4 regions of the Mesorhizobium sp. M1307 genome follow, and region 2 is predicted to be linked to each of the others. Evidence: predicted binding sites of a transcription regulator. Region 2 holds the regulator's gene; each other region holds the start of a gene.

Region 1 (7,255 bases), on a different contig from region 2:
CGGCTGAATGCTTGTTCGGCTGAACATTGGCAAGAATTGAACAGGCAGGCCGCGATCCTGCGGCGGGCCTGAATTTCGGGGATAGTCCATGTTCGTGACATCTGCCTTTGCGCAAGAGTCCGCGCCCGCCGTCGAAGGCGGCAGCGCTGGCACCGGCGTGCCTGCCGAGGCGCACGGCACGTTCCCGCCATTCAATCCGGCGACGTACCCCTCGCAGCTTCTATGGCTGGCAATCACCTTCGGGCTGTTTTATCTCTTCTTGAAACGGGTGGTGATGCCGCGCGTTGGCGGCATCATCGACGTGCGCAACGACCGCATCACGCAGGATCTCGATCATGCTGCCCGGCTGAAAAGCGAGGCCGATGCCGCCGTTGCCGCCTATGAGCAGGAATTGGCGGAAGCCAAGGGCAAGGCCAATGCGATCGGCCAGCAGGCCAACGATGCGGCCAAGGCGGAAGCCGAGGCTGCCCGCAAGACGATCGAGGCAGCGCTTGACCAGAAGCTTGGCGAGGCCGAGGCGCGTATATCTTCCATCAAGGCCAATGCCATGAAGGAAGTCGGCACGATCGCCGAGGACACCGCATCGGCCATCGTCGAAGCGCTTGTCGGCGGCAAGGCCAGCAAGGCCGAAATCGCGGCCGCGGTCAAATCCGTGGCCGGGTGAGGAGCGCATCATGGACGCCACATCTCTCGCGACGCTTTGGGCAACGGTTGCCCTCGTAATCTTCCTCGGCATCGCCATCTACATCAAGGTGCCGGGCATGATCGCCAAGGCGCTCGATGCCCGCGCCGACAAGATCAGCAGCGAGCTCGAGGAAGCGCGCCGGTTGCGCGAAGAGGCCCAGCAACTGCTTGGCCAATACCAGCGCAAGCGCAAGGAAGCCGAGCAGGAGGCCGCGGCCATCGTCGCCGCCGCCAAGCGCGAAGCCGACATGCTTGCCGCCGAGGCGCACAAGAAGACCGAGGACTATGTCGCCCGGCGTACCGCCTTGGCCGAGCAGAAGATCGGCCAGGCGGAGCGCGAAGCAATCGGCGAAGTGCGCGCCAGCGCCGTCGACATCGCGGTCGAAGCCGCGCGCGCGCTGCTGGCCGGCAAGATCGACGCCAAGGCCGGCGCCGACCTGTTCAACGCCTCGCTGCAGGATTTGAAGTCGAAGCTGAATTAAGCGACTTCGTCGAGAAATTCATCGAAAGCCGCCCGGGAAACCTGGCGGCTTTTTTGTTAGCGAAAGCGGCCAAGCGCGTAATCTCCCCCCTCGAGGGGGAGATGGCCGGCAGGCCTGAGGGGGTCGCCGCGCGTGAAGCACCAGCCTTCTCTTTCGTCCCGCATGACGTCGCGCCAGGACGTACCGACCCCCTCTGTCGCCTTTGGCGACATCTCCCCCTCAAGGGGGGAGATCCGCGCCTAGCGAATGTTGCTATTTTTGATACGTTAAATGCCATTGCGGCGCAGACCCTCGGTATCGATGAGACCAAAAATGACAACGGGCGCATTCTCGGCGCTGCATTGCTGGGGATCTGGCCCAGGGAAACCGCACGAATGGCTCTGGCGCAATGGAATCCTGCAGACGTCAAAGCCAGATGTGGCGTGTCGGCATAAATGACTATGAAGAGATTCTTTTTTTTACTGCTAGCCATTGTGATATCATGTGTAACATTAATAGTGCTATTGTTTGCATTTAACCAAGTATTGATTCGAATTGACAGGAACAACTTTACCGTAGGAACGATTTCCGTTGGAACTACGCAATTTGCGGAACAGCAAGGTTCCGGGAGTACGTTTCACGTTATTTTGCTTTCGTCGGATACTGACATTTCTGTCGCATGTGGAGTTGGTGTGAGTAAATCAACCGACCACGACGGATATCTAACCCCGCAAGCCTCAATGGTATGTGAGCGTAAAGCTCACCGATTGCTCTTTAGATGAGTTTAATTACATATTGTGATGCTGCGACGAAGACTTAAAAGGTAGAAGGCCGATTGTGAGGCGATGGGCGAAGTGCGTGCCAGCGCAGTCGATATCGCCGTCGAAGCCGCGCGCGCTGCTGGCCGGCAAGATCGACGCCAAGGCCGGCGCCGACCTGTTCAATGCCTCACTGCAGGATTTGAAGTCGAAGCTGGACTGAACGGCTGCATCTACAAGTCATCGAAGCCGCCCGGGAAACCTGGCGGCTTTTTTGTTAGCGAAAGCGGCCAAGCGCGTAATCTCCCCCCTTGAGGGGGAGATGGCCGGCAGGCCAGAGGGGGTCGCCGCGCGTGAAGCGCCAGCCTTCTCTTTCGTCCCGCATGGCGTCGCGCCAGGACGTACCGACCCCCTCTGTCGCCTTTGGCGACATCTCCCCCTCGAGGGGGGAGATCACACCGAATCGCTCAATCCAAACCCGAAAAACCCTCTTCCTCGAGCACCTCGGTGCCGCCGAACCGGAACGGCGCGAAGGAGGCGCGGTGCAGCCGCGCCACTGGTCCATGCAGATCGATCGCCGTGCGATGGCGCACAGTGGCGTAGCCCATATGCAGTTCGAAGCCGTAACGCGCATGATGGCTGCCGCAGCCGCACATCATGCGGTCGCGCATCACCTTGGCGACGATCGAGGCTGCGGCGATCGACTGCGAGCGCTGGTCGCCCTTGATCAGTGCTTTGCCCTCGCAGGGCAGGCCGGGCGGCACGTCGCGGCCGTCGGCCAGTGCCAGCTTCGGCCGGATTGACAGGCCGGCCACTGCACGGCGCATCGCCTCCAGGCTGGCCTTGAGGATGTTGGAGGCATCGATGCCTTCGGCGCTGACCGACGCCATCGATATGGCGAGCGCGGAGCCGAGGATTTTCAGGAACAGCGCCTCACGCTGCAAATGCGTCAGCCGCTTGGAATCGTCGAGGCCGTCGGGGATGTTGGCTGGATCGAGCACCACCGCTGCCGCCACCACCGGTCCGGCGAGCGGGCCGCGGCCGGCCTCGTCCATCCCCGCCACCGGCCACAGGCCTTCGGCCATCGCCCTCGTCTCGAACGAGAAGTCGGGTTTCTCGACGATTTCGAAGAGAAGCGGAGAATCGGAACGCGGGCGAGCCATGGTGCGGCGAGGTTCGCATCGGCTCCGATTCTCCGCAAGTCCCTCCGGGTCGGGCGGGGCACCGGACCAGGAGGGGCTACCGTCTGCAAGCCCGGGGACAGGACAGGCCGGACGGGATTTTTGCCTGTTGCCGACCGCTTCAAGCGGCTGGCGCAAGACGCTTTGTCACAGCAGCATCAGCTGCTCGGTTGCCTTGGTTGCGGGGACGAACTGGTCGGTCCTGAGCGAGCGCCGCTCGGCATTGAGGCCGAGCCGTTTGGCGGCGATCTCGAAGCGCCGGCCGATCTGCCAGGCATACGGGCCGGAGCCTTTCATGCGCTTGCCCCATTCCGAATCGTAGTCCTTGCCGTCGCGCATCGACCGGATCAGCGACATGACGTGGCGATAGCGGTCGGGATAATGGCGCAGCAGCCAGTCCTTGAAGATTGGCGCGACCTCCAGCGGCAGGCGCAGCAGCACATAGCCGGCTTCACGCGCGCCCGCTGCCTGCGCCGAATCGAGGATGCGCTCCATTTCCGGGTCGGTCAGTCCGGGGATGATCGGCGCGACCATCACCGAGGCCGGTATGCCGGCGTCCGAAAGCTGCCTGATCGCCTCCAGCCGCTTGGTCGGCATCGACGCGCGTGGCTCCATGGTGCGCGCCAGCATGCGGTCGAGCGTCGTCACCGACAACGCCACCTTGGCCAGCCCGCGTTCGGCCATGCGCGACAGAATGTCGATGTCACGCGTCACCAGCGCCGATTTGGTGACGATGCCGACCGGGTGCCCGCGCGCCTCCAGCACTTCGAGGATCTCGCGCATGATCCGGTATTGCTTCTCGATCGGCTGATAGGGATCGGTGTTGGTGCCGATGGCGATGGTGCGCGGCTGGTAATTATCCCTGGACAATTCCTTGTCGAGCAGCCGCGCCGCATCCGGCTTGGCAAACAGCTTCGATTCGAAATCCAGCCCCGGCGACAGCCCCATGAAGCTGTGCGTCGGCCGCGCGAAACAATAGACGCAGCCATGTTCGCAGCCGCGATAGGGATTGATCGAGCGGTCGAAGGAGATATCGGGCGATTCGTTGCGGGTGATGATGGTGCGCGGCTTCTCGACCTGTACCTCGGTCTTGAAGGGCGGCAGCTCCTCCAGCGAATTCCAGCCGTCGTCGAACACGTGCCGGCTGACCGGCTCGAAACGGCCGGACGGATTGATGCCCGCCGACCTGCCGCGATTGCGGTCGGGACGGACGCGCATGCCGCTCTGCTCGATCATCGCATTCGCCATCTCGGCCCTGCCAGCGCCGAAGGCGGCAATGTCGGCACGCACGATCTGTTCCATTTTGGCCCTTTCCCAGGGACTGTCCGCCCGCTGTCGAATCGCTCTGCTCATGAATGTATTCCTATCGCATTGATGAGAACAAAGCAAGAACTTTCTCGCGGCGCGCCGCAAAAACTGGCGCTGCCCACCGCTTTCCGCTATTCGGCTAAACATGCTCAGCGTCCTGATCGAAACCCTGAATGACGAGGAGGGCCTTGCCCGCACGCTCGCCTCGCTGATCGGCGGCGCGGTCGAAGGCGTGGTGCGCGACGTTCTCGTCTGCGACACCGGCTCGACCGATCAGACGCACCGCGTCGCCGAACATGCCGGCTGCCACTATGTCAGCGGCGGCATCGCCGCCGGCATCAGGCAGGCCAAGGGCGACTGGCTGCTTTTGCTCGAACCGGGAGCGCGGCTGGGAGAGGGCTGGATCGACGAGGTCGTCGCCCATACGGCGAGGCAAACCATGGCGGCGCGGTTCTCGCGGGCACGCGGCAGCCGCGCGCCGTTCCTGTCGCGCGTCTTTGCCGGAAATCGCGCTCTCGCCGAAGGCCTGGTGATCAGCAAGCGTCAGGCCGCCGCGCTGTCGAAGAATGCCCGCAGCGCCGAAGCGATCGCCCGCGGCCTGGCGACCAGGAGGCTCCACGCCGAGATCTGGGTCGCGCCGCGGAAGTGACAGCTTACCGTCCCGGTTATGGGAACTCCGCCCAAGCACATTTTCTGGCGGGTCGTCGTTTATTGTGCATTGCACAAAATCTGGCCGGGGGTTACCATTCCCGGCGATATGGGCGAATAGGGTTTGGGGTGTGCCGGAGCGGCGACGACTAACGTCGATGCTGTTCCATCGACATTTTGAGGACCCCGATGACCCTTTCAAGCCCTGACAAGTCCGGCGCTGCAAGCCTCGAGGCGATCGCACGAAACGGCGGCACGCTGCGCCGCATCGCCGCCCGCATCCCGACCTATCTTTCCGACCTTCGCGAGAATCCGGCATGGCTGCCGATGTTCATGCTGGCCCGCACCATGCCGGCGCGGCGGCTGCACTGGCGCAGTGCAAAGCCCGTTCCGCCGGCGCGCAATGTCGGTGAAACGATGTTCGCCGGCGTCGACCGCGATGCCGTCGTCGGCGCGCTGCGCACCGAGGGGCTCTATTCGGGCCTGATGCTGCCGGCCGCCATCCATGAGGAGATCGCCCGCTTCGCCGAGCGCACGCCATGCTTCGGCAATTTCGACCGCCGGCTGGAATTCCTGCCCGAAAAACACGCCGATGCCGAAAAGCATTTCGGCCGCCCGCTGCTCAGCGGTCACTATTTCGAACGGGTCCTCGACTGCAACGCTGCGGTCGCCGTGCAGCGCGATCCGCTGCTTCTCGATATCGCAGCGCACTATCTCGGCAGCCAGGCCAAGCTGATCACGACCCGCGTCTGGTGGAGCTTTCCGACCGGTGGCGTCTCGGACGCCGACAAGAACATGGCCTCGCTCGGCAAATACCATTTCGACCTCGACGACTGGCGCATGCTGAAGTTCTTTTTCTACCTGGTGCCGGTCGACGCCGACACTGGGCCGCATGTCTATGTCCGCGGCTCCCATAACCGCCGCATCCTGAAGCATCAGCTGACGCTGCTGGTCGGCCATTCGGCGGAAGAGGTGCTGGGCGTCTACGGCGAGCAGAGCCCGGTCACGCTGACCGGGCCGGCCGGCCTCGGCTTTGTCGAGGATCCGTTCGGCTTCCATATGGGCACCGTGCCGACGCGCACGCCGCGGCTGATGATGGAGGTTGGCTTCGGCGTCTCGCCGCCGTCGCGCCGGCGTTTTCACGGCGAGCCGGTCATTCGCTAAACCGAGGTCGCTTGGCTGATACCTCGGTTCGTCTCAGCCGCGCCGCAAATGCTCGTCCAGCCGCGGCATGATCTCGACGAAGTTGCAGGGCATGTGCCGATAGTCGAGCTGCGGCTTCAAAATGCCGTCCCAGGCGTCCTTGCAGGCGCCGGGCGAGCCCGGCAGCACGAAGACGAAGGTGGCGTTGACGACGCCGCCGGTTGCCCGGCTCTGGATCGTCGAAGTGCCGATCTTGTCGTAGGAGATGCGGTGGAACACTTCGGAAAAGCCGTCCATGCGCTTTTCGAAGATCGGCTCCAGCGCTTCCGGCGTCACGTCGCGGCCGGTGAAGCCGGTGCCGCCGGTGGTGATGACGACATCGATCGCATCGTCCTTCGACCAGCCCAGGACCTTGTCGCGGATCTTGTCGCGGTCGTCGGTGACGATGTCGCGGGCGGCCAGGACATGGCCGGCCTCGGCGATACGGTCGGCCAGCGTCTGCCCGGATTTGTCGTCGGCGAGGCTGCGCGTATCGGAAACGGTCAGTACCGCGATGCGCACGGGAACGAAGGGGCGGCTCTCGTCAATCCTGGCCATGGGCATCAACCTCCGATGTCACGCTTCGCGTCGCCGCGACAAACCAGTCGGGATGGCGGCTGCGAATATCGACGGCCGCGCGCTTGGCCACATTGCCGGTCTCGAACAGCCCGAAGCAGGTGGCGCCGGAGCCGGACATCCTGGCAAAACCGGCTCCGGCCTTGTTCAGCACGGAAAGCGCCTTGCCGATGGCGGGCTGGATTGCACGCGCCGCAGGCTCGAGATCGTTGCGGGTGATCTCCAGCCAGTTGCGGATGCTGTGGAAGTCGAGGCTGTGCGGCAGCGGCGGCAGCCCCGCATTGTCGCGGCGGCCAAGCGCCTCGAACACGTCGGCCGTCGAGACGGCAGTGCCGGGATTGACGAGCACCAGACCCAGCGCCGGGAAACCCGGCACGAGCGTCAGCTCGTCGCCGATGCCGCGGGCTATCAGCGGTCTGGCTGCGAGGCACATCGGCACGTCGGCGCCGAGCGACAG
Region 2 (7,255 bases):
GTCGTCTCGCGGTCATGGCCCAGGACGCGCCTGTGCTTCATGGTGGCGCTGCTCTGCGCGCTTGGCGTACTTGCCGCCAAGTTCGAGACATGGCGTGTCGGAACGCATATGCTCGGCTCCGAAATCTCGACGCGGCTGACGGGTCGCGTCGTATCGTACGAGCCCATGGCGAGCGGCCGCATCAGGCTGACAATCGATGTGATCTCAACGGCCAGGCCGACACTGCGCTACATGCCGGAACGGGTCCGCGTTTCGGCGATGAAGATACCGGCTGAGCTGACCGCCGGTTCCGAGATCACGGGCTATGTGCGGCTGCTGCCGCCGACCGGCCCGGTGCGGCCCGACAGCTATGATTTCTCCTTCGACAGCTATTTCGCCGGTATCGGCGGCAGCGGCTTTTTTCTCGGCAATCCGAAAGTCGTGTCGTCGGGCAGCATGCCGCTTGCCGCGCAGCTTTCTTCCGCGATCGAAGACGCGCGCGAATCCATCGCCGACCATATCCGCAGCCGCATCGGCGGTGCCGAGGGCGAGATTGCTGCTGCGCTGATCGTCGGCGTGCGCGCCGGCATTCCCGAGGAGATCAACGAAGCGATGCGGCGCACCGGCATCTACCACATCATCTCCATCTCGGGGCTGCATATGGCGTTGGTCGCCGGCACCATCATGGCGCTGCTGCGGGGTGCCTTCGCGCTGTTTCCCGATTTCTCATCGCGACGGCCGGTCAAGAAATATGCCGCGGCCGCCGCGCTTTTTTCGATTGCGGCCTACCTCGTCTTTTCCGGCATTGTCGTGGCGGCCGAACGCAGCTTCATCATGCTGGCGGTGATGCTTATCGCCGTGCTGTTCGACCGGGCCGCGCTCACCATGCGCAACCTGGCGATCTCGGCCATCGCGGTCATCCTGGTGTCGCCGCACGAGGTGGTCGGTCCGAGTTTCCAGATGTCCTTCGCCGCGACGGCGGCCCTTGTCGGCGCCTAGCAGGCTGGTCCGATTACCGCGCCGGCAGGGCCACCATGCCGCCGCCGCGGCTGTCGCCGCTACGCTTTGCCACGCGAAAGGTCCTGCTGGGCATGTGCGGTCTGGCGATGACCTCGATCATTGCAGGGAGCGCCACGGCGCTTTTCGCCATATGGCATTTCCAGCGCGTGGCGCCGCTCAGCCTGTTCGCCAATCTGGCCATCATGCCCATCGTGTCACTGGTCGTCATGCCCTTCGCCGTTCTCAGCGCGCTGGCGATGCCGTTCGGTGCGGATGGCCCTTTCCTCTATGTCATGGGCAAGGGGCTGACGGCGATGATCGCCCTGTCCGGGTGGATCTCGGAGCGCTCGCCGATCGATGCGGTCGGGCTGATTTCGCTGAGATCCGTCCTTCTGGTGACGATCGCCCTCGTCATTGCCAGCATGGCGACGACCTGGTTGCGGCTGGCGGCACTTCCTTTTGCGCTCGCCGGCTTGCTGACGACAACGCAGACACGCATACCCGACGTATTGGTCTCGGAGGACGCACGGCTGGTCGCGCTGCCGATCGGCAGCGGTGAACTCGCGGTCAACCGGGCACGCCCGAATGAGTTCACCATCGACAACTGGAAACGCGCGCTCACATCAGAGGCTATCGTCGCGCCGGAAACACCTGGACAGAACGACCCGCAATTCGACATTGCCGATCCGGCCGACCTACCGCCGGGCATGCCGTTCATTTGCACGGACGGCCTCTGCCTTGCCAGGCATCCATCCGGCGCGATCATCGCGCAAGCCAAGGACCGCGATACTGCGCGGCCAGCCTGCGCCTTTGCCAGCTTGATCGTCATCGACGACGCCACCGCCCATAACCCCTGCTACTACGACCGGCTGGTCCTCGTCGTCACCAAACGGCAACTGGCGCGCGCGGGAAGTGCCGCCGTCTACTTCGATCCACAAGCGGCAACGCGCGCCGAAATCCGTTTCGCGGTCGAAAAATCATACCGGCCCTGGCACGTGCAGCGGAAATTTTCACGCGCGGCACGGGGCCTGCCGCCATACCGCAGGGCCGACAACCCCAAAGCCGGCGCCAAGGGCGGGGCTCAGTAGCGGCGGATCAGTCCGACGAGCTTGCCCTGCACCTTGACCCTGTCTGGTCCGAAGATGCGCGTCTCGTAGGCCGGATTGGCGGCTTCCAGGGCGATCGAGGCGCCCTTGCGGCGGAACCGCTTCAGCGTCGCTTCCTCCTCGTCGACCAGTGCCACCACGATCTCACCGGGGCTCGCCGTATCGGCATTGCGGATGATCACCGTGTCGCCGTCGAAAATGCCGGCCTCGATCATCGAATCGCCTTTGACCTCGAGCGCATAATGCTCGCCGCCCATGATCATATCCGGCGGCACCGAAATCGAATGCGTCTGGTGCTGGATGGCGTCGATCGGCACACCGGCGGCGATGCGGCCCATCACCGGGATCGAAACGGCGGCGACGACATCGTCGTCATTTCCGGCTGCGGGCACGCGCGACGATGTCGGCTTGCCTTGCCGAGGACCGCCTTGCCCAAGACTGCCCTGGATGACACTCGGCGAGAACTTGCGTGCCGCATTGAGGCCGGGGGCGATCGAGTCAGGCAGGCGCAGCACCTCCAGCGCACGGGCCCGGTTGGGCAAACGGCGAATGAAGCCGCGCTCCTCCAGCGCCGTAATCAGCCGGTGGATTCCGGATTTGGAAGCCAGGTCGAGCGCTTCCTTCATCTCGTCGAAGGAAGGCGGGATACCGCTTTCCTTCAACCTTTCGTGGATGAACATAAGCAGTTCGTGTTGTTTGCGTGTCAGCATAGCGACCCCCAACAGAATCAGAAAAACAAACCCAGAACAAACACTATCTGTTCCAGTTGTGTTCCGCAACTGTTTAAAGTTTAATGAATGCGTTAAGGCTCGGGAAACAAACGACGTCCCCTACCGGCGTATCGCATTTTCACCGCCGCGAGCCTCATCGCCTTGATTCTGCTTTCGTTTGCGCCCTTCTGGCATCCTAGAAGGCGGCACTGGCATCGGCCGTCGGTCGGCAAAAGGCACGGAATTGAACCCGTATCGACTGTACGGTTTGGTCAATGCACCGTGAACGAAACGAACTCAAAACGCCAACCTCGGGTTAAGTCCCGGTTTCCACCGCCTGGTCAGGCTGCTTCTCGCCGGTGGAGCCTTGCTGCGCGCAACCAGGTAATGGAAGAACAGTCGATGCGTGTCCGGCGTTGCGTTGGATCCTGGGGAGCAGACAAATCATGACAGGAATTCCCGATCTCGTGGCCATAAAGGCGATGGATGCCGCGGATCCGCTGCGCGCGATGCGCGACCGCTTTGTGTTGCCGCAAGGAGTGATCTATCTCGACGGCAATTCGCTAGGAGCTGCTTCACGTGCCGCTTTCGATGAACTGCACAAGGCCGCGACCGAAGAATGGTCACATGATCTCATCCGCGCATGGAACACGGCCGGCTGGTTCAACATGCCGCTTGAACTTGGCGACCAGCTCGGGCGCCTGATCGGTGCCGCGGCCGGCCAGACGGTGGTCTGCGACACGACATCGGCTAACATCTACAAGCTGCTGCACGCCGCCATGGCCATGCGACCGGAGCGGCAGGTCATCGTCGCCGAGGGCGATAGTTTTCCGACGGACCTCTACATGGCCGAGGGTGTGGTTTCGACGCGAAAAGATACGCTGCTGCGCCTCTCGGGGGTCGACGCGCCGACCATCGAAGAGCTGATCGACGAACGCACCGCCGTGGTGCTGGTCAACCACGTCAACTATAAGTCGGGCGAACTGCGCGACATGCCGGCGCTGACGCGCAGGGCTCAGGAAGCCGGGGCGATGATCGTCTGGGATCTCTGCCACACCCCCGGCGCGATGCCAGTCGAGCTCGACAAGGCAAACGCCGATTTTGCCGTTGGCTGCACCTACAAATATCTGAATGGCGGCCCGGGCGCGCCTGCCTTCATCTATGCGGCTGAGCGGCATCTTTCCTACATCCAGCAGCCGCTCACCGGCTGGTGGGGCCATGCACGGCCCTTCGCCTTCGAGCCAGGCTATGCGGCCGGCACCGGCATCCGCCGGTTTCTGTGCGGCACGCAGCCGGTCCTGTCGATGCGCACGCTGAAGGGCGCGCTCGACATCTGGAACGATGTCGACATGACGGCGGTGCGCAAGAAGAGCATCGCGCTGGCGGATCTGTTCATCGAGCTTGTCGAGGCAAAGTGCGGCACTTACGGGCTCACGCTCGAAAGCACGCGCGATGGGGAAAACGCGGCAGCCAGATTTCATTCATGCATGAGTATGGCTACCAGGTCATGCGCGCGCTGATCGAACGTGGCGTGATTGGCGATTTTCGCGCGCCATTGACCATGCGCTTCGGCTTCACCCCGCTCTATGTCGGCTATGCCGATGTCTGGCAGGCCGTCAAAGTGCTTGAGGACATCCTGCGCACCGGTGCGTGGAAGGATGCGCGCTTCGCCATCAAAGCAGCTGTCACTTGAGATTGATGCGAGAGCTGGAATCGTGAGGCTGGCGACGACGCGCCGCGCGATGCTCACGGCTACGTTGCAAGGCCATATTGCCAGGGAGGCGCAGGGTGTTCGAACGTCACATTGCCGATTGGGACAACGCCTATGCCAACAGCGCCAACATAGCCGGCAGCGATCGGTGGCCGGCGGCCTGGATCGAGCCCGCGCGGGTTTTCCGCGACGTGCTTTCGACCGAGGGCAGGGCGCGGCTCGACATGGCCTATGGCGACAACCCACGCAACCGGCTCGATCTTTTCCTGCCGGCCATCAAGCCCAAGGGACTCGTGGTGTTCGTTCATGGCGGCTACTGGATGGAATTCAACAAGAATTTCTGGTCGCATCTTGCCACTGGCTCTGTTGATCGCGGCTATGCGGTGGCGATGCCGTCCTACACGCTCTGTCCGCAGATACGCATTGGCGGCATCGTCAAGGAAGTCGGCGCGGCGATCGGCAAGGCGGCGGCGATGGTCGCAGGGCCGCTAATGCTGACCGGGCACTCGGCCGGCGGCCATCTTGTTAGCCGGATGGTTACGGCGACGACGCCGCTGGCGCCCGAAGTGGTCCGGCGCGTTCGTCATGTGGTGTCGATCTCGGGGGTGCACGATTTGCGCCCGATCATGCGCACCGGCATGAACGAGACGCTGGCGATCGATGAGGCCGAGGCGCAGGCCGAAAGCCCAGTGCTGCTGCGCCCGATGGACAAGGCCCGCCTGACCTGCTGGGCCGGCGGCGGCGAGCGCGCCGAATTCCTGCGTCAGAGCGCGTTGCTGGCCAACATCTGGATCGGCCTGGGTACCGCGACCAGCTTGGTGGTCGAGCCTGACCGGCATCATTTCAACATCATCGACGGTTTGGCCGATCCAGATCACCCGCTGACCCGGACCTTGATTTCGGAGTGAGGCAGGGTTCAGCGTAGCATCAGTACGTCGCAGGGGGAGCCCGCCGCCGCGGCAGGAGCGAACGGCGCGCGAACGATCAGCCCGTCGGCATCGGCCAGCATTTTCAGCATCGAGGAGTCCTGGATGCCGAACGGCGTCGCCACGAGCGTACCGGCGTCATCTATGACAACAGCCCGCACATAATCTTGCCTGAGATCGTTGGCCGGCATGGCAGCACCGAGCCGTGCCCGACGTATATCCTGCTGAAAGGCGCGGCCGCCGAGCCGCGCCAGCAGCGGCTTCAGGAAGAGCTGAGTGCAGACCAGGCTTGCCACCGGATTGCCGGGCAGGCCGATGCAGCGAATGTCTCCCAGCCGCCCGAACATCAGCGGCTTGCCCGGCCGCATGGCGATCTTCCAGAAATCGAGCGTCATGCCTTGCCCGGTCAGCACGTCATGGACGAAGTCGTGGTCACCGACCGAGGCACCGCCCAGCGTGACGATGACGTTCGCGCCAGCCTTCACGGCCTTTTCAACCAGCGCAGCGATCGCCTCCCTGCGGTCCGGCGCGATGCCAAGGTCGAGCGCGCGCGCACCGACCGACTGTGCGGCAGCGGCGACACCATAGGCGTTGGAGGAGATGATCTGGTCGGGGCCAAGATCGCTGCCCGGCGGCAGCAATTCGTCGCCGGTGGCGATGATGGCGACCAGCGGCCGTTTGACCACGCGCACCTCGGGGTGATTGGCCGATGCCGCCAGCGACAAGGCCGCCGGGTCGAGCAGGCGGCCTTTGGGCAGCAGGACATCGCTCTTGGCGAAATCGAGCCCGAGGCGGCGGATGTTGCGCCCCTGCACCGTCGGTTCCGTCACTTCGACGCTGCCGCCGCCGAGATCGCGGACGTTCTCCTGGATGACGATGGTGTCGGCGCCTTCGGGAAGCGGCGCGCCGGTAAAGATGCGCACGGCCTGCCGCTGCTGCACCGTTCCGGCAAAGCCGCGTCCGGCCGGCGCCATGCCGACCACCGAAAGCCTTGCCGGTACGGACGCGATATCGGCCGCCCGCACGGCATAGCCGTCCATGGCGGAGGCATTGAACGGCGGCTGGGTTCGGAGCGCCACGACCGGCTCCGCCAACACGCGGTCTGCGGCATCCAGCAGTGCGACGCGTTCACCCGGTAGCGCTGCTGCGCCGTCCAGCAGGCGCTCGAGCGCCTCGGCAACTGGGACCAGCGCCATTATCGGCCTGCCTCGGTGGCCTCGTCTCCGGTGATCTTGTAGTCGCCGGATTTGCCGCCGGTCTTTTCAACCAGCCTGATGCCGGAGATGACCATGGCGCGGTCGACCGCCTTGGCCATGTCGTAGATGGTCAGGCAAGCGACCGAGACGGCACTCAGAGCCTCCATCTCAACGCCGGTCTTGCCGGTGACGCGGGTCAATGCTGTCACCTTCAGGCCGGGCAGCGCGGCGTCCGCCTCGATATCGACAGATATCCTGGTCAGCAGCAGCGGATGGCAAAGCGGGATCAGTTCATGCGTCTTCTTGGCCGCCATGATGCCGGCAATGCGCGCGGTGCCCAGCACGTCGCCCTTCTTGGCGTCGCCGGCGAGGATCATGTCCAGCGTCTCGGGCCGCATCGCGACAAAACCTTCTGCGACTGCCGTGCGCACCGTCTCAGCCTTGTCGCCGACATCGACCATGTTGGCTTCGCCCTGCGCGCCAAGATGGGTGAGGGCGGCCGCCATCCTCAAACGACCTCTGCCGGCGCCTTGCCCGTCAACAGCAGGCGCGTTGCCGCGGCCACGTCCTGCTGGCGCATCAGGCTCTCGCCGACCAGGAAAGTCGCAATGCCGCTCTGCTCCAGCCG
Region 3 (7,255 bases), 190 kb from region 2:
GCTCGAGCTGCGCTCGGTGATCGGCTTTTTCATCCTGTTGCCGCTGGTCATGATGTCAGGCGGTTTTGCGGCGATGCGCACCGGACGCCCGCTGGCTCATATCGCCCGCAACGTCGTCCACTATACCGGCCAGACTGCCTGGCTCTACGCCCTGACGCTGATCCCGCTTGCGGTACTGATCTCGATCGAATTCACGACGCCGATCTGGACCGCTTTGCTGGCCGTCGCTTTCCTCGGCGAAAGGCTGTCCCGGCCACGGCTGGCGGCGATCGTGCTCGGGCTGATCGGCGTTGTGATCATCGTGCGTCCGGGCGTCGGCGCGGTCAATCCGGGACATGTCATCGTGCTGGGAGCCGCGGTCTGCTTCGGCGTCTCGGTGGTCCTCGTCAAGTCGCTGACGCGGACGGACAGCGTCGTGCGCATCATCTTCTGGATGCTGATCATCCAGTCGCTGCTTGGCCTCGTCCCGGCGCTTTACGAATGGCGCAACCCGCCGCTTGAGCTCTGGCCGTGGATCCTGCTCATCGCCTTCACCGGCATGTCGTCGCATTTCTGCATGGCCCGCGCACTTGTCTATGCCGATGCGACGGTCATCTCGCCAATGGACTTTTTGCGCGTGCCGCTGTCGGCGGTGATCGGATGGCTGCTCTATCACGAGCAGATCGACGCCTTCACCGCCGGTGGCGCCCTGCTGATCCTCATGGGAAATCTGCTCAACCTGCAGCGGAGAGCACCGCAACCGGCGGAGATCGCCGCTTCATAAGCGTGCGCTAACTCTTAGACCAGTTCCACCTCGACCACGCCCGGCACCGCCCGCATCGCCGACGCGATCTGCGGCGATACGCGGTAGCGGTTGGGCAACTCGATCTCGACCTCGCCCTCGCCGCCTTCCTTGATGACGATGATGCTCACCTGACTGTCGCCACGCTGGCCAAGCTGCGATTGGATTGTCGATGCCGGTGCGTCATTTCTGACGAAGATGCGCAACGCTTTCTGGATACGGCTTGCCTCTTCCTCCAACGACTGCACGGTCTGGATGCGCAGATTGACGCCTTCAGGCCTGTCCTCGGCCGAAACGGTGATCACCACCGAGCGGCCGGGTTCGAGCAAGTCGCGGTATTGCGCCAGCCCCTCGGAAAACAGCACCGCTTCATACTGGCCGGACGTGTCGGAGAACTGCACGACGCCCATCTTGTTGCCGGTGCGCGTCTTGCGCTCCTGCTTGGTGGTCACCGTGCCGGCGAGCCGGCCGGCGGCAGCACCGCGTTTGACGGCGGCCGAAAACTCGCCCCAGGTCTGCACCCGCATTTTCTGCAGCGCCGCCTTGTATTCGTCGAGCGGATGCGCCGAGAGATAGAACCCGACCACCTGGAATTCACGATGCAGGCGGTCGGCGGCGAGCCAGGGATCGGTCGCCGGCAAGTTGAGCGCCTGCGACTGTGCGCCGAGCGAGGCGCCAAAGATGTCATGCTGGCCGGTGACGGCATTCTGCTGCGCCAGCGACGCCAGCCCCATCATCCGCTCGACGCCGGCCATCATCGCCGCGCGGTCATGACCGAAGCAGTCGAGCGCGCCGGCCATGATCAGGCTTTCGAAGACGCGCTTGCCGACGATCTTCGGATCGACCCTTTCACAGAAATCGGCGAGACTCTTGAAGGGTTTTTCGCCGCGCGTGGCGACGATGTGCTCGACCGCCGCATCGCCGACGCCCTTGAGCGCGGCCAGCGAATAGAAGATGCGGTTCTCGCCGACCTCGAAATCCCGGAACGACGTCATGACCGACGGCGCCACCACCTCGATGCCGAGGCGCAGCGCATCCTGGCGGAAATCGGCGAGCTTGTCCGTATTGCCCATGTCGAGCGTCATCGATGCCGCCAGGAATTCGACGGGGTAATGCGCCTTCAGATAGGCGGTCTGGTAGGAGACGACGGCATAGGCGGCGGCATGCGATTTGTTGAAACCGTAGTCGGCAAACTTTGCCAGCAGGTCGAAGATGAAGTCGGCTTGCGGCTTGCCGACGCCGCGCTCGACCGCGCCCGAAACAAAGCGCTCGCGCTGCTTGTCCATCTCGGCGCGGATCTTCTTGCCCATGGCGCGGCGCAGCAGATCGGCTTCGCCCAGCGAATAGCCGGAGAGCTCCTGCGCGATCTGCATCACCTGTTCCTGGTAGACGATGACGCCTTGCGTCTCCTTGACGAGATGGTCGATCTTCGGGTGGATCGACGCCATCTCCTCCTCGCCGTGCTTTCTGGCGTTGTAGGTCGGTATGTTCTCCATCGGCCCCGGCCGGTAGAGCGCGACCAGCGCGATAATGTCCTCGATACAGTCGGGCCGCATGCCGATCAGCGCCTTGCGCATGCCGGCACTTTCCACCTGGAACACGCCGACCACCTCGCCGCGCGACAGCATGGCGTAGGTTTCGGGGTCGTCGAGCGGAATGTGGGCAAGATCGATCTCGATCCCGCGGCGGCGGATCAGCTTGACGGCCCTGTCCAGCACCGTCAGCGTCTTCAGGCCAAGGAAGTCGAATTTCACCAGCCCGGCCTGCTCGACATATTTCATGTTGAACTGCGTGACCGGCATGTCCGAGCGCGGATCGCGGTACATCGGCACCAGCTCCGACAGCGGCCGGTCGCCGATGACGATGCCGGCGGCGTGCGTCGAGGCGTGCCGATAAAGACCTTCCAGTTTCTGCGCCGTATCGAGCAGCGTCTGCACGATCGGCTCACGCTCCGCCTCTTCGGCAAAGCGCGGCTCGTTGGCGATGGCGTCGGCGAGCTTGACCGGATTGGCCGGGTTCGACGGCACCATCTTGCTCAGCTTGTCGACCTGCCCGTAAGGCATCTGCAGCACGCGGCCGACGTCGCGCAGCACCGCGCGCGCCTGCAGCGTGCCGAAGGTGATGATCTGGCCAACCTGGTCGCGGCCGTATTTCTGCTGGACGTAGCGGATGACTTCCTCGCGCCGGTCCTGGCAGAAGTCGATGTCGAAGTCGGGCATCGACACGCGGTCGGGATTGAGGAAGCGCTCGAACAGCAGCGAAAAACGCAGTGGGTCGATGTCGGTGATGGTCGTGGCATAGGCGACCAGCGAGCCGGCGCCCGATCCGCGGCCCGGGCCGACCGGAATCCCTTGTGCCTTGGCCCATTTGATGAAGTCGGCAACGATCAGGAAATAGCCCGGATATTTCATCTTCTCGATGACGCCGAGCTCGAAATCCAGCCTTTCGCGATATTGCTCGACGGTATAGCCGGGCGTCGGCCCGTGCGCCGCCAGCCGCGCCTCTAGCCCTTCATGCGCCTGCCTGGCAAGCTCTTGCGCCTCCGCCTTGACCGCAGCATCGGCGTCGGCGACATCGCGGCCGGCAAAGCGCGGCAGAATCGGATTGCGGGTCTTCGGGTAATACGAGCAGCGCAGCGCGATCTCGACGGTGTTGTCGATTGCTTCCGGCAGGTCGGCGAACAGCCTCGCCATATCGGCCTGGCCTCTCAGGAAGTGGTCGGGCGAAAGGCGGCGGCGATTGTCGGCCGCAACCACGGAACCTTCGGCGATGGCGATCAGGGCGTCATGCGCCTCATAGTCTTCACGAGAGAAGAAAAACGCCTCGTTGGTGGCAACCAGCGGCAGATCGTGGCGGTAGGCGAGATCGACCGACGACTGCTCGATGGCGCGGTCATAGCCGGACACGCGCTCAAGCTCGACATAGAGCCGGTCGCCGAACAGGCTCTTGAGCGCCGAGAGCCGGGTCTCGGCGAGTTCGCGGCGATCCTGTTTCAATGCAGTGCCTATCGGACCGCGCGGCCCGCCCGTAAGGCAGATCAATCCGTCGGTGTGGCCCTGCAGCATCTCGCTCGTCAGATGCACCGCTTCGCAGGGCGGTGTCTCGAGGTAGACGCGGCTGACCAGCCTGACCAGATTGCCGTAGCCGGCCTCGGTTGCGGCGATCAGGACGACCGGCCGCATCTCCGGTCCTTGCCGCCGGCGGTCGCGCTGGCTGTCGCTCGCCTCGCCGGAAAAGGCGAGGTCGATCTGGCAGCCGATGATCGGCTGGATGCCGTCCTTTACCGCCTTCTGGGCGAATTCCAGCGCGCCGAACAGATTGTTGGTGTCGGTGACGGCGATTGCCGGGCATTCGTCCTGCACCGCATGGCCGACGATCTTGCCGAGCTGCAAGGCACCTTCGAGCAGCGAATAGGCCGAATGCACGCGCAGATGAATGAACCGACGCGCCGCCGCCTCCGCCCGCGACGCCTTTGCATAGGCCTCGCGCAGCAAGGGATCGCGTGGAAGTCTCTCATCCGCCATGGTTTTTTCGCGCCGCCTCACAAGGACTCAGTCGATGAAGATGTATTGTCCGGCACCGGGTAACACGAGTCCAGCGGTAGTGATTGGAGCTTTGGAAGTTTAGAGCAACCGCCGAATCTGCCAATCTCCCCCCTCGTGGGGGAGATGTCCGGCAGGACAGAGAGGGCGCTGTCCCGCCAACCTCAGGTCGGAAACACAAAACCCGCCACAGCGGGCGGGTCGTTGGAGCCAATTAGCACCAAATTACTAGCATAGCTGCCGGCACAAAGCAAGAACAAAATACGTTGTGACGGCAAAAAAGTGCGAATTCCTCACGGCCTCGCCTTGTCCCTCCTCAAGCGAGCATGCTCAACCAATTGCAAAGTCGCGTTCCTTCGCGCCCCCTCTGTCCTGCCGGACATCTCCCCCACGAGGGGGGAGATTGGCCATCATCTCGGCTTTCGCCAATTTCCAACGTTGCAGGAGCGAGCGAGGCGCCGAGGCTGCCAATCTCCCCCCTGGAGGGGGAGATGTCCGGCAGGACAGAGGGGGGCGCTGTCCCGCCAACTTCTGACGGGCGTCGAGGGCGGGGGTTTCGGCCTCACGCGAATTCCATGATCACCGCATCAACGGCAAGGCTGTCGCCTGGCCTGGCGTTGAGCTTCGAGACGATGAGATCGCGCTCGGCGCGCAGCACGTTTTCCATCTTCATCGCCTCGACCACGGCCAGCGTCTCGCCGGCCTTGACCTCCTGCCCCTCGGCAACGGCGATCGAGACGACGAGGCCGGGCATCGGGCAGAGCAGCATCTTGGAGGTGTCCGGCGCCACTTTTTCCGGCATCAGCCGTTCGAGCTCGGCGGTGCGCGGCAGCATGGCGCGGGCTGTCACCGAGATGCCTTTCCAGGCGATGCGGAACCCGTTCAGCACCGGCCTGACTTGCGCCGCGACCTTGCGGCCGCCGACCGTGCCGCGCCAGATGAGATCGCCCGGCCGCCAGTCGGATGCCACCGTTAGCGGTTTGCCGCCGTCGATTGTGAGGTCGAGCTCCATCGGAATGGAAATCATGCCTTCGACGATGGCAACCGAAAGATAATCCCGGCCGATCTTCACCGCCCAATCGCGTTTCAAGGCGCCCGAATGCGGCGCCAGCCGCCCGCCCAGCCGGTCGAGCCGGTCGCGGCGCAGCAGTTCGACCGCGGTTGCGATCGCGGCCAGCACCGCGTTTTCTTCGCTGTTCGGCACAATGGGTGCGAAGCCGTCGGGATACTCCTCGGCGATGAACGCCGTCGATAGCCGCCCTTCCCGCCAGCGCGGATGCTGCATCAGCGCCGCCAGGAACGGTATGTTGTGCTCGATGCCGTCGACGACGAAACTGTCCAGCGCTTCCGACATCGCGTCGATCGCCGCCAGCCGTGTCGGCGCCCAGGTGCACAGCTTGGCGACCATCGGGTCGTAGAACATCGAGATTTCCGAGCCTTCGGTAACGCCGGTATCGTTGCGGATGACGATTTCGCCGAATTTTCCCTCTTCCGGCGGCCGGTATTTCGTCAGCCTGCCGATCGACGGCAGAAAGTTGCGATACGGATCTTCGGCATAGAGGCGGCTTTCCACCGCCCAGCCATTCAGCTTGACGTCGCTCTGCTTGATGGCGAGCTTTTCGCCGGCTGCCACGCGGATCATCTGCTCGACCAGGTCGATGCCGGTGACGAGTTCCGTCACCGGATGCTCGACCTGCAGCCGCGTGTTCATTTCCAGGAAATAGAAGTTCTTGTCGCTGTCGACGATGAACTCGACGGTGCCGGCGCTCTGGTAGTCGACGGCCTTGGCCAGCGCCACCGACTGCTCGCCCATGGCTTTGCGGGTCTTGGCGTCGAGGAACGGCGACGGCGCCTCCTCCACGACCTTCTGGTTGCGGCGCTGGATCGAGCATTCGCGCTCGCCGAGATAGAGCGTGTTGCCATGCGCGTCGGCGAGCACCTGGATTTCGATATGGCGCGGATCGACGATGAATTTTTCGATGAAGACGCGGTCATCGCCGAACGAGCTTTTCGCCTCCGACCGCGCCCGGTCGAAGCCGTCGCGCACCTCTGCCTTGCTCCAGGCGATGCGCATGCCCTTGCCGCCGCCGCCGGCCGAAGCCTTGATCATCACGGGATAGCCGATTTCGCCGGCTATTCTTTCGGCATGGGCGGCGCTTTCGACGACGCCGAGCCAGCCGGGCACCGTCGACAACTTGGCCGCGTTGGCGAACTTCTTCGATTCGATCTTGTCGCCCATCGCCTTGATGGCCTTGGGCTTCGGGCCGATGAAGACGATGCCTTGCTGCTCCAGCGCTTCGCAGAAGGATGCCCGCTCGGACAGGAAACCGTAGCCGGGATGCACGGCCTCTGCTCCTGTCGCCTTGCAGGCGGCGATGATCTTTTCCGCGACCAGATAACTTTGCGCAGCCGGCGAAGGCCCGATATGCACCGCCTCGTCGGCCATTTCGACATGCACGGCGTCGCGGTCGGCGTCGGAATGGACCGCGACGGTGGCGATGCCCATCTTGCGCGCCGTCTTGATCACGCGGCAGGCGATCTCGCCACGGTTGGCGACCAGGATCTTTGTGAACATGCAGGCCTCGTCCCTCGGCTGCCCTTCTTTTACGGGCTTCCCGTTTTATGGGCTTCAGGGGGCCGGTCAAGGCAAAGTCGGAGCCTATCCCGCATGCAAATCGGCGGGCGCTGACGAAAATCCGGGGTCAGAACGTCGCTTCGTGCATAGCGCAGAGCTGAATGGTAAGTTAAATCTAACCTGGATTGCAGACTGCCTTGGGAGGATTGCCTGATGAAAACGCGCGCCGCTGTCGCCGTCGCCGCCGGAAAGCCGCTGCAGATCATGGAGGTCGACCTCGACGGTCCGCGTGATGGCGAGGTGCTGGTCGAGATCAAGGCAACCGGCATCTGCCACACCGACGAGTTCACGCTGTCG
Region 4 (7,255 bases), on a different contig from region 2:
ACAAGTATAGCGTTGAGGCCACGCCGCCGCAGATCGATTTCCCGGCCGGCACCGCCCACACGACTAAGGCCGCCCTCTGGCCAGCGCTGCGCGACATTGCCATGTTCTCGGTACGGATAACCGATCGGGGCATGCGCGAGCCGCACTGGCATCCTGAGACCGCCGAAATGGGTTATGTCGCGGCGGGCACCGCCCGCATGACCATTCTGGATCCGGATGGAAAGATCGATACCTACACGGTGACGCAGGGCGACGTGTATTTCATCCCGCCGGCCTATCCCCACCACATCGAAAACATCGGAGCGGGCACGTTCCACGCCCTGATCTTCTTTGACCAGGTATCGCCCGGGGACGTCGGCTACCGGTCGCTGATCAATGTGTTTCCGCGCAGCGTGCTGGCGCAGTCCTTTGGCATTGCGGAAGACCAGTTGCCGCATTTTCCCTTCACCGAGATCGACCCGCTCCTCGTGCCGCGCACCAATCCTATCGACCCCGTGATCTAGCCGCCGTTCCCCTTTCAAACGCCTACCCAACCAGAAGGAATTCAACATGAGCAACCTGACCGCGCCCCTGCTTACCCCCACCGACCTGGGCAATGACGCCAGCCATGATATTTCGGCCGCCCTGACGGGCCTGCTGGCCGATACGTTCGCGCTCTATCTCAAGACCAAGAACTTCCATTGGCATATGTCTGGGCCACATTTCCGCGATTATCACCTGATGCTCGACGAGCAGGGCGACCAAATCTTTGCCATGACCGATGTGATCGCTGAGCGGGCCCGCAAGCTCGGTGGCACCACCCTGCGTTCGATCGGCCAGATTGCCCGCACACAGCGTATTGCCGACAATGATGCCGCCTTCGTTACCCCCGGCGACATGCTGGCCGAACTGGCCAGCGACAACCAGCAGCTGCTCGTGATCCTGCGGGCCTGCCACGGTGCTGCCGATGAGTACAACGATGTTGCGACCACCAGCCTGATCGAAGTTTGGATCGACGAAACCGAGCGCCGCGTGTGGTTCCTCTACGAATCCAACCGTCGCGCCTGACTTTGCACGGTGGTGCCGGCCAGTCCGGCGCCACTGCCCCTTGAGGGCCTGACCTTTCACCACGCCGCCGCTATGCGCGGCCACCGAGCCGGAGCGATTTGCCATGAGCAGGAATGTTGCTGAACTGATGGTCGAGACACTGGCCGCCGCCGGCGTGAAACGGATCTATGGCGTGGTTGGCGACAGTCTGAACGGGTTTACCGATGCCTTGCGGACCCATGACGAGATCGAATGGATCCACATTCGGCATGAAGAGGTTGCCGCCTTTGCCTCCGCAGGGGAGTCCCAGGTTACCGGGGAACTCGCAGTGTGTGCGGGGTCATGCGGCCCGGGCAATCTGCATCTGATCAATGGTCTGTTTGATGCCCATCGCAGCCGCACGCCGGTACTCGCGATCGCGGCGCAGATTCCGACCGCTGAAATCGGTAGCGGCTATTTCCAGGAAACACATCCGCAGAACCTTTTCGCCGAATGCAGCCACTATTGCGAACTGGTGTCTGATCCGAGCCAGCTGCCATATGTGCTCGAAAATGCCATTCGCGCTGCCGTGGGCATGCGCGGCGTTGCCGTCGTGGTCATTCCCGGCGACGTCGCCCTGCGCGACGCCCCGGCTCACGCTGTCGCCAGCCGGCAAAGTCTGCTGCCGTCTCTGCCCCAGGTTTACCCGGCCGATGCCGACATCGAGGCGCTGGCGCAACTGATCGGCGAGGCGCGCAAGGTGACACTGTTCGGCGGTCGCGGTTGTGCCGGCGCCCATGCGCCGCTGATGGCGCTGGCCGAGGCCCTGAAAGCGCCAATCGTCCATGCCCTGGGCGGCAAGGAATATGTCGAATACGACAATCCCCATGACGTGGGAATGACCGGGTTCATCGGCTTTGCCTCGGGCTATGAGGCCATGCACGATTGCGACCTGCTGGTCATGCTGGGGACCGACTTCCCCTACAAGCAATTCCTGCCGTCTACATGCAAAATAGCCCAGGTCGATATTCGACCCGAGAACCTGGGGCGCCGGGTACGTCTCGACGTCGGCGTGGTCGGCGATGTGGGGCTGACGATTGCCGCGCTCTTGCCCCATGTGCCGGCGCGCACAGACCGGGCACATCTGGATAAATCGCTCAAGCGCTACGCCGCTTCACGCAAGGGGCTCGATGATCTGGCCGCGGGCACCGCAGGGCGCGGGCCGATCCATCCGCAATATCTGACCAAGGTGGTCAGTGACCTGGCAGCCGAGGATGCCGTGTTCACCTTCGATGTCGGCACGCCCACCATCTGGGCGGCCCGCTATCTCGAGATGAATGGCCGGCGCCGGCTGGTAGGTTCGCTGGCACATGGTTCGATGGCCAATGCCATGCCGCAAGCCATCGGCATCCAGGCGGCGCAGCCCGGCCGCCAGGTGGTCGCGCTCGCCGGCGACGGTGGCTTCTCGATGCTGATGGGCGACCTGATCACGCTGCGCCAGCAGAATCTGCCGGTCAAGATCATCATCCTCAACAATGGCGTACTGGGCTTTGTCGCCATGGAAATGAAAGCGGGCGGGTTTCTCGAAACCGGTGTGTCGCTGGATAATCCCGACTTTGCCGCCATGGCACGGGCCATGGGCATCCATGCCATCCGCGTCGAGGATTCGGGCGAGTTGCCCGGTGCAGTCGCCGACATTCTGGCCCATGACGGACCGGCCCTGCTTGATGTCGTCAGCGCCACACAGGAGCTGTCCATGCCGCCCACGATCACCAGCGCCGAAATGAAGGGCTTCGGCCTGTGGATGATCCGCGCCGTGATGAGCGGTCGCGGCGATGAGGTGATCGATCTCGCCGCCACCAATCTGCTGCCCCGCTAGGAAATGACCTCTTCTGAAGAGAAGTCCGCTGCGGGCCTATCGGACATGGGCTTCGTCCTTAATCACCCCGAGGTCTTTTTGCCTCGCCCTGTTGCGCGACATCGCTCGTGAGCTGGATTTGAGCTTGACCAGCATCGTACACCACTTCGGGACGAAGTTTGAACTCCTCGAAGCCGTGCTTGAGCGTGCGGACAAGACCGATGGCAACGAGATGTTCGATTTTGGCGCTGCCCGCGCGCAGTACGGAGTCGCACATGCCACCCTGGAGCGGGCCCGCTCGGGCCTCGAACGCCCAGGAATACTCAGGCTGTTCGCAATCCTGTCGGCCGAGTCGTCCGCACCCGAGCATCCCGCACATGACTGGTTTGTCGAGCGATGTCGCCGCAAGACCGAGGAGCTCGCCGCGGCATTCGCCTTCGACCAAGCGAAGGGCCGTGTTGACCGCGCTCGTGACCCCCATCTGCTTAGTCGATTGCTTATCGGCGCCTGGGACGGAATTCAAAGGCACTGCCCGGCAATCCTTATAACGGCCACACGCTGGCAAGCGTCATCCCCGATATGGAAAAGACCATCCGCGGCTCCCCCTCAGGCCGTTCGTGGTAGAGCGAATTGAGGGTCCAACAGACCCAGAAATCCTTTTCGACATTGCCCACCGGAGCTCCGATCCGATTGGCCGTGGCGAGGAACACGTCGAGCCGGTCACGTGGGGATGCCGCGATGATTTGGCGGTAAGCATCAGTACTCATGGCTTCGCCTCGTGCGGGTCCGCGCTCAGGATTTCGCGGAGGAACTCCTGCATCCAGATCGGCACGGCGGAGAGGCCGGCGCGCAGATCCTCGCGTATGGCCTCGCCGTGCCTGGGGTCGGCAAACAGGCGGCGCAACGTCGCCTGGATACGCTTGCGTTCGCCCTTCTGGGCCAGCAGGCCTTGCATCCAATGCAAGGCCTGGACGACCCGCATCCCCGGCCGATCCGCCCAATAGAGGCGGCTAGGGGCAGCGTATTTGAAGTGGATTTCCTGCGTGCCGAGTTTGATTGGCTTCAACCGCGCATCGACCAGTACTTCTATTCGGGCGGGGACGGCGGTCGTCAGGCCGAGGTCGTTGGCGGCCGTCATACCATCGATGACGGCGCGCGCCCGATCGCGGCGCGTGACGGCGCGGATTACAGCGCGGTAATCCGGTACGGTGGCGCGGCCAGTCAGGTTGTTCGTGCGCGGCCGGTCATAGAGGCCTCGGTCGATCCGGCGCAGCTCCCCGGCGGCTGTCAGGCGCTGCAGGGTTTTGTCCACGGCGGCGCGCGCGCCGAGATCGGCGAAGTCGCCGGGGGTCCAGACCTCGTCGGGTTTGGACTGAATGCGGGCAAGCAGGCGCGAGCGAAGATCGGTATCGGGCTCAACTATGGGCATGTCCGAAATATGCTACAAGTTTCGGACACTCCGCGGGGCCCAAAACTCCAAAATTGGAACTCGCATTTTCGCATTGAAGTATATGGCCCTATGGCCCGCGCTCTGGACTATCCGAGAGCCTCGAATGCCTCCTTCCGCAGGGGCACGACATTGTCCCGGTTGACTCTTAACCAAGACGAGAACAAATGTAGAACATATAACAGGCTTTCCGCGTTTCAAGGGTCAGATGAGTGTATCGGCGCCCCCTGCTGCCATTTCCGACCTTCGAGAACGCATCGCGCGCCTCGAAGGCGGAAATGCACGCGAGCGTACGGTTTTGCCGTTCGGAGTGGCCGCGATTGACAGGGTTCTGCCGGGAGGGGGATTGGCTTTTGGCGGTCTGCACGAGGTCGCAGGCGGTGGCAATGGCGCCGTCGATGGCGCAGCCGCGGCACTCTTCGCTGCCGGTATTGCCGCGCGCACGGTGGGCAAGGTGCTGTGGTGCGTTACCCGGCCCGATCTTTTCGCGCCTGCAATCGAACAGGCCGGCCTTCCTCCGGGACGGGTAATCTATGTCGAAGCCGGCGACGAAAAATCCGTTCTCGCCTGTTTCGAAGAGGGTCTTCGCGGAGGTTTTGGCGCTGTCGTTGCCGAGATTGCCCGGCTTTCGATGACGGCCTCACGGCGGCTTCAGCTTGCCGCCGAAAGCTCCGGCGCCATCGGCATCGCCATTCGCCGCTGGCGTCGGCAGACGGAGGCAACTGATTTTGGGCAGCCAACCGCCGCCGAGACACGCTGGCGGGTGTCGGTCCTGCCGTCGACACCATTGCCGGTGCCGGGGATTGGACGGGCGCGCTGGCACGTTGAACTGATCCGATGCCGTGCAGGAGAGAGTGCAGATTTCATAGTGGAGGCTTGCGATGCCAAGGGTCGTATCGCTCTTCCTTCCGATGTGGCCGACAGACCGCTTCAGAAGGAAATCGGGCGCCGCCGCGCCTCCGCCTGAGACGCCGCTCGTCCTCATCGGCCGTGACGGGCGCCGCCGTGTCGTGCTTGCCGCTGATGCTGCAGCCCACGCAGCGGGCCTGCGCATCGGCATTCCGGCGAGCAAGGCGCAGGCGCTGGTCCCGGGCCTGATCGTCCATGATGCCGAGCCCGATGCCGACGCCATGGCGCTCGAGCGGTTGGCGCTGTGGGCGCTACGCCGCTATGCGCCGATCGTCGCTGCCGATGCGCCGGACGGCATTGTGATCGATACGACCGGCGCCGACCATCTGCACGGCGGCGAGGCGGCAATGCTCACCGATATGGTGAAGCGACTTGGCGGCTCCGGTCTAGCCGCGCGTGCCGCGGTCGCTGATACCTGGGGTGCAGCCCACGCGCTGGCGCGCTTTGGCACGCGGCAGATCCTTGCGGTTCCATCTGGTGAGATCGCACAGGCGATCCAGCCTTTGCCGATCGCGGCGCTTCGCTTACCCGCCGTGACGATCGATGGTCTGCGTCGGCTCGGCTTCGAGACAATTGCGGACCTCGCCGCTACGCCACGCGCGTCGCTCGCCTTGCGTTTCGGACCGGAACCCGGTCGCCGCCTCGACCAGGCGTTTGGGAGAGTGAGCGAACCGATCGAGCCGATCCGGCCGGAGGAGATCGTCGAGGTACGCCGCAATTTTGCCGAACCGATCGGCGCGGCAGAAACCATCGCGCGCTATACCGGCAAGCTGGTCGCCGAACTGTGCGCCTCACTCGAGACGCAAGGGCTTGGCGCACGCCGGCTCGATCTTCTGTTTTTCCGTGTCGATAACCGCGTCGAGGCGATCCGTATCGGCACTGCAATGCCGGTGCGTGACACGAAGCGCTTGACCCGGCTTCTCACAGATAAAATAGAAACTATCGATCCAGGGTTCGGCATCGAGCTGATGCGGCTTGCCGCGACCGTTGCCGAGCCGCTGCGGGCCAAGCAGATGATTTCCGCACTCGCCGAGGCGCCGGAGCCGGACGTCTCGGATGTGATCGACATCCTCGCCAACCGCGTCGGCGAGGACCGGCTCTATCGCTTCGCCCCGGTGCAGAGCGACGTTCCCGAACGCTCCGTTCAGCGCATTGCCCCGATGGCGCCTGATACCGGCGAGGGCTGGCCTGGCCATTGGCCGCGACCGTCGCGGCTGCTGCCGCGGCCGGAACCGATCGAGACGGTAGCACTTCTTCCCGACCATCCGCCCGTGACCTTTACCTGGCGCGGCGTCCGCCGGCGCGTGAAACGGGCAGACGGCCCGGAACGCGTCTTCGGGGAATGGTGGAAGCGCGACGCCGAGCTCGCGGCGGTGAGGGATTATTTCCAGGTCGAGGACGAGAACGGCGAGCGCTACTGGGTCTACCGCGCCGGCGACGGCGAGGACGCCGCGACCGGATCGCACAAATGGTTCATGCACGGGATCTTCGGATGACTGGCGGAACCCGATATGCCGAGTTGCAGGTCACCTCGCATTTCTCCTTCCTGCGTGGGGCATCGTCCTGCGACGAGCTGTTTGCGCAGGCCGCGCTGCTCGGCGTCGAAGCGCTCGCTGTCGTCGACCGCAATTCGCTTGCCGGCATAGTCCGCGCCCACGAAGCGGCGAAAACCACAGGCGTCCGGCTAATCGTCGGCTGCCGTCTCGATCTCGCCGACAGCATGTCGGTCCTTGTCTATCCGACCGACCGACCGGCCTATTCGCGTCTCTGTCGGCTGCTGTCACTCGGCAAGGGTCGGGCCGGAAAAGCCAAGTGTCATCTCGAATGGGCTGATGTCGTTGCCTATGGCGAAGGACTGATCGCGGTCCTGGTGCCGGACGAAGCCGATGATCTTTGCGCCGTCCGGCTGCGGCGGCTGCGCGAGGCTTTCGGCGATCGCGCCTATCTGGCGCTCACCTTGCGCAGGCGTCCGAACGACCAGCTCCGGCTTTACGAGCTGGCTAACCTGGCGGCCGCGATGGGGGTGCCCACCGTCG

The links. Region 2 encodes LexA, which represses DNA repair genes until DNA is damaged. Its sites were predicted from a motif close to TGTTCNNNNTGTGTTCNG; they were not measured.
Region 1: NKH16_RS32730 (PA0069 family radical SAM protein) is a predicted target of LexA. The motif match lies at 4,461-4,478, and genes of this name have one in related genera.
Region 3: dnaE (DNA polymerase III subunit alpha) is a predicted target of LexA. The motif match lies at 4,565-4,582, and genes of this name have one in related genera.
Region 4: NKH16_RS19555 (ImuA family protein) is a predicted target of LexA. The motif match lies at 4,470-4,487, and genes of this name have one in related genera.

The regions. Positions count from the first base shown of each region.
Region 1 is NZ_JAMYLR010000064.1:5,630-12,884, forward strand. Features, by position in the region: gene NKH16_RS32705 (F0F1 ATP synthase subunit C) at 1-7, shown strand, start outside; gene NKH16_RS32710 (F0F1 ATP synthase subunit B) at 89-664, shown strand; gene NKH16_RS32715 (F0F1 ATP synthase subunit B) at 675-1,166, shown strand; partial or broken gene NKH16_RS32720 (ATP F0F1 synthase subunit B) at 1,988-2,126, shown strand; gene rnhB (ribonuclease HII) at 2,371-3,066, opposite strand; gene NKH16_RS32730 (PA0069 family radical SAM protein) at 3,232-4,386, opposite strand; gene NKH16_RS32735 (glycosyltransferase) at 4,538-5,041, shown strand; gene NKH16_RS32740 (phytanoyl-CoA dioxygenase family protein) at 5,230-6,204, shown strand; gene moaB (molybdenum cofactor biosynthesis protein B) at 6,238-6,780, opposite strand; gene NKH16_RS32750 (4-(cytidine 5'-diphospho)-2-C-methyl-D-erythritol kinase) at 6,767-7,255, opposite strand, start outside.
Region 2 is NZ_JAMYLR010000001.1:190,713-197,967, forward strand. Features, by position in the region: partial or broken gene NKH16_RS00900 (ComEC/Rec2 family competence protein) at 1-2,066, shown strand, start outside; gene lexA (transcriptional repressor LexA) at 2,060-2,794, opposite strand; partial or broken gene kynU (kynureninase) at 3,241-4,487, shown strand; gene NKH16_RS00915 (hormone-sensitive lipase) at 4,583-5,413, shown strand; gene NKH16_RS00920 (molybdopterin molybdotransferase MoeA) at 5,422-6,627, opposite strand; gene moaC (cyclic pyranopterin monophosphate synthase MoaC) at 6,627-7,133, opposite strand; gene trpC (indole-3-glycerol phosphate synthase TrpC) at 7,136-7,255, opposite strand, start outside.
Region 3 is NZ_JAMYLR010000001.1:11-7,265, reverse strand. Features, by position in the region: gene NKH16_RS00020 (DMT family transporter) at 1-763, shown strand, start outside; gene dnaE (DNA polymerase III subunit alpha) at 778-4,305, opposite strand; gene NKH16_RS00010 (acetyl-CoA carboxylase biotin carboxylase subunit) at 4,886-6,898, opposite strand; partial or broken gene NKH16_RS00005 (S-(hydroxymethyl)glutathione dehydrogenase) at 7,112-7,255, shown strand, end outside.
Region 4 is NZ_JAMYLR010000017.1:56,980-64,234, forward strand. Features, by position in the region: gene NKH16_RS19525 (cupin domain-containing protein) at 1-503, shown strand, start outside; gene NKH16_RS19530 (Dps family protein) at 550-1,047, shown strand; gene poxB (ubiquinone-dependent pyruvate dehydrogenase) at 1,151-2,884, shown strand; gene NKH16_RS19540 (hypothetical protein) at 2,943-3,392, opposite strand; gene NKH16_RS19545 (hypothetical protein) at 3,406-3,630, opposite strand; gene NKH16_RS19550 (DUF6088 family protein) at 3,627-4,292, opposite strand; gene NKH16_RS19555 (ImuA family protein) at 4,519-5,277, shown strand; gene NKH16_RS19560 (Y-family DNA polymerase) at 5,192-6,715, shown strand; gene NKH16_RS19565 (error-prone DNA polymerase) at 6,712-7,255, shown strand, end outside.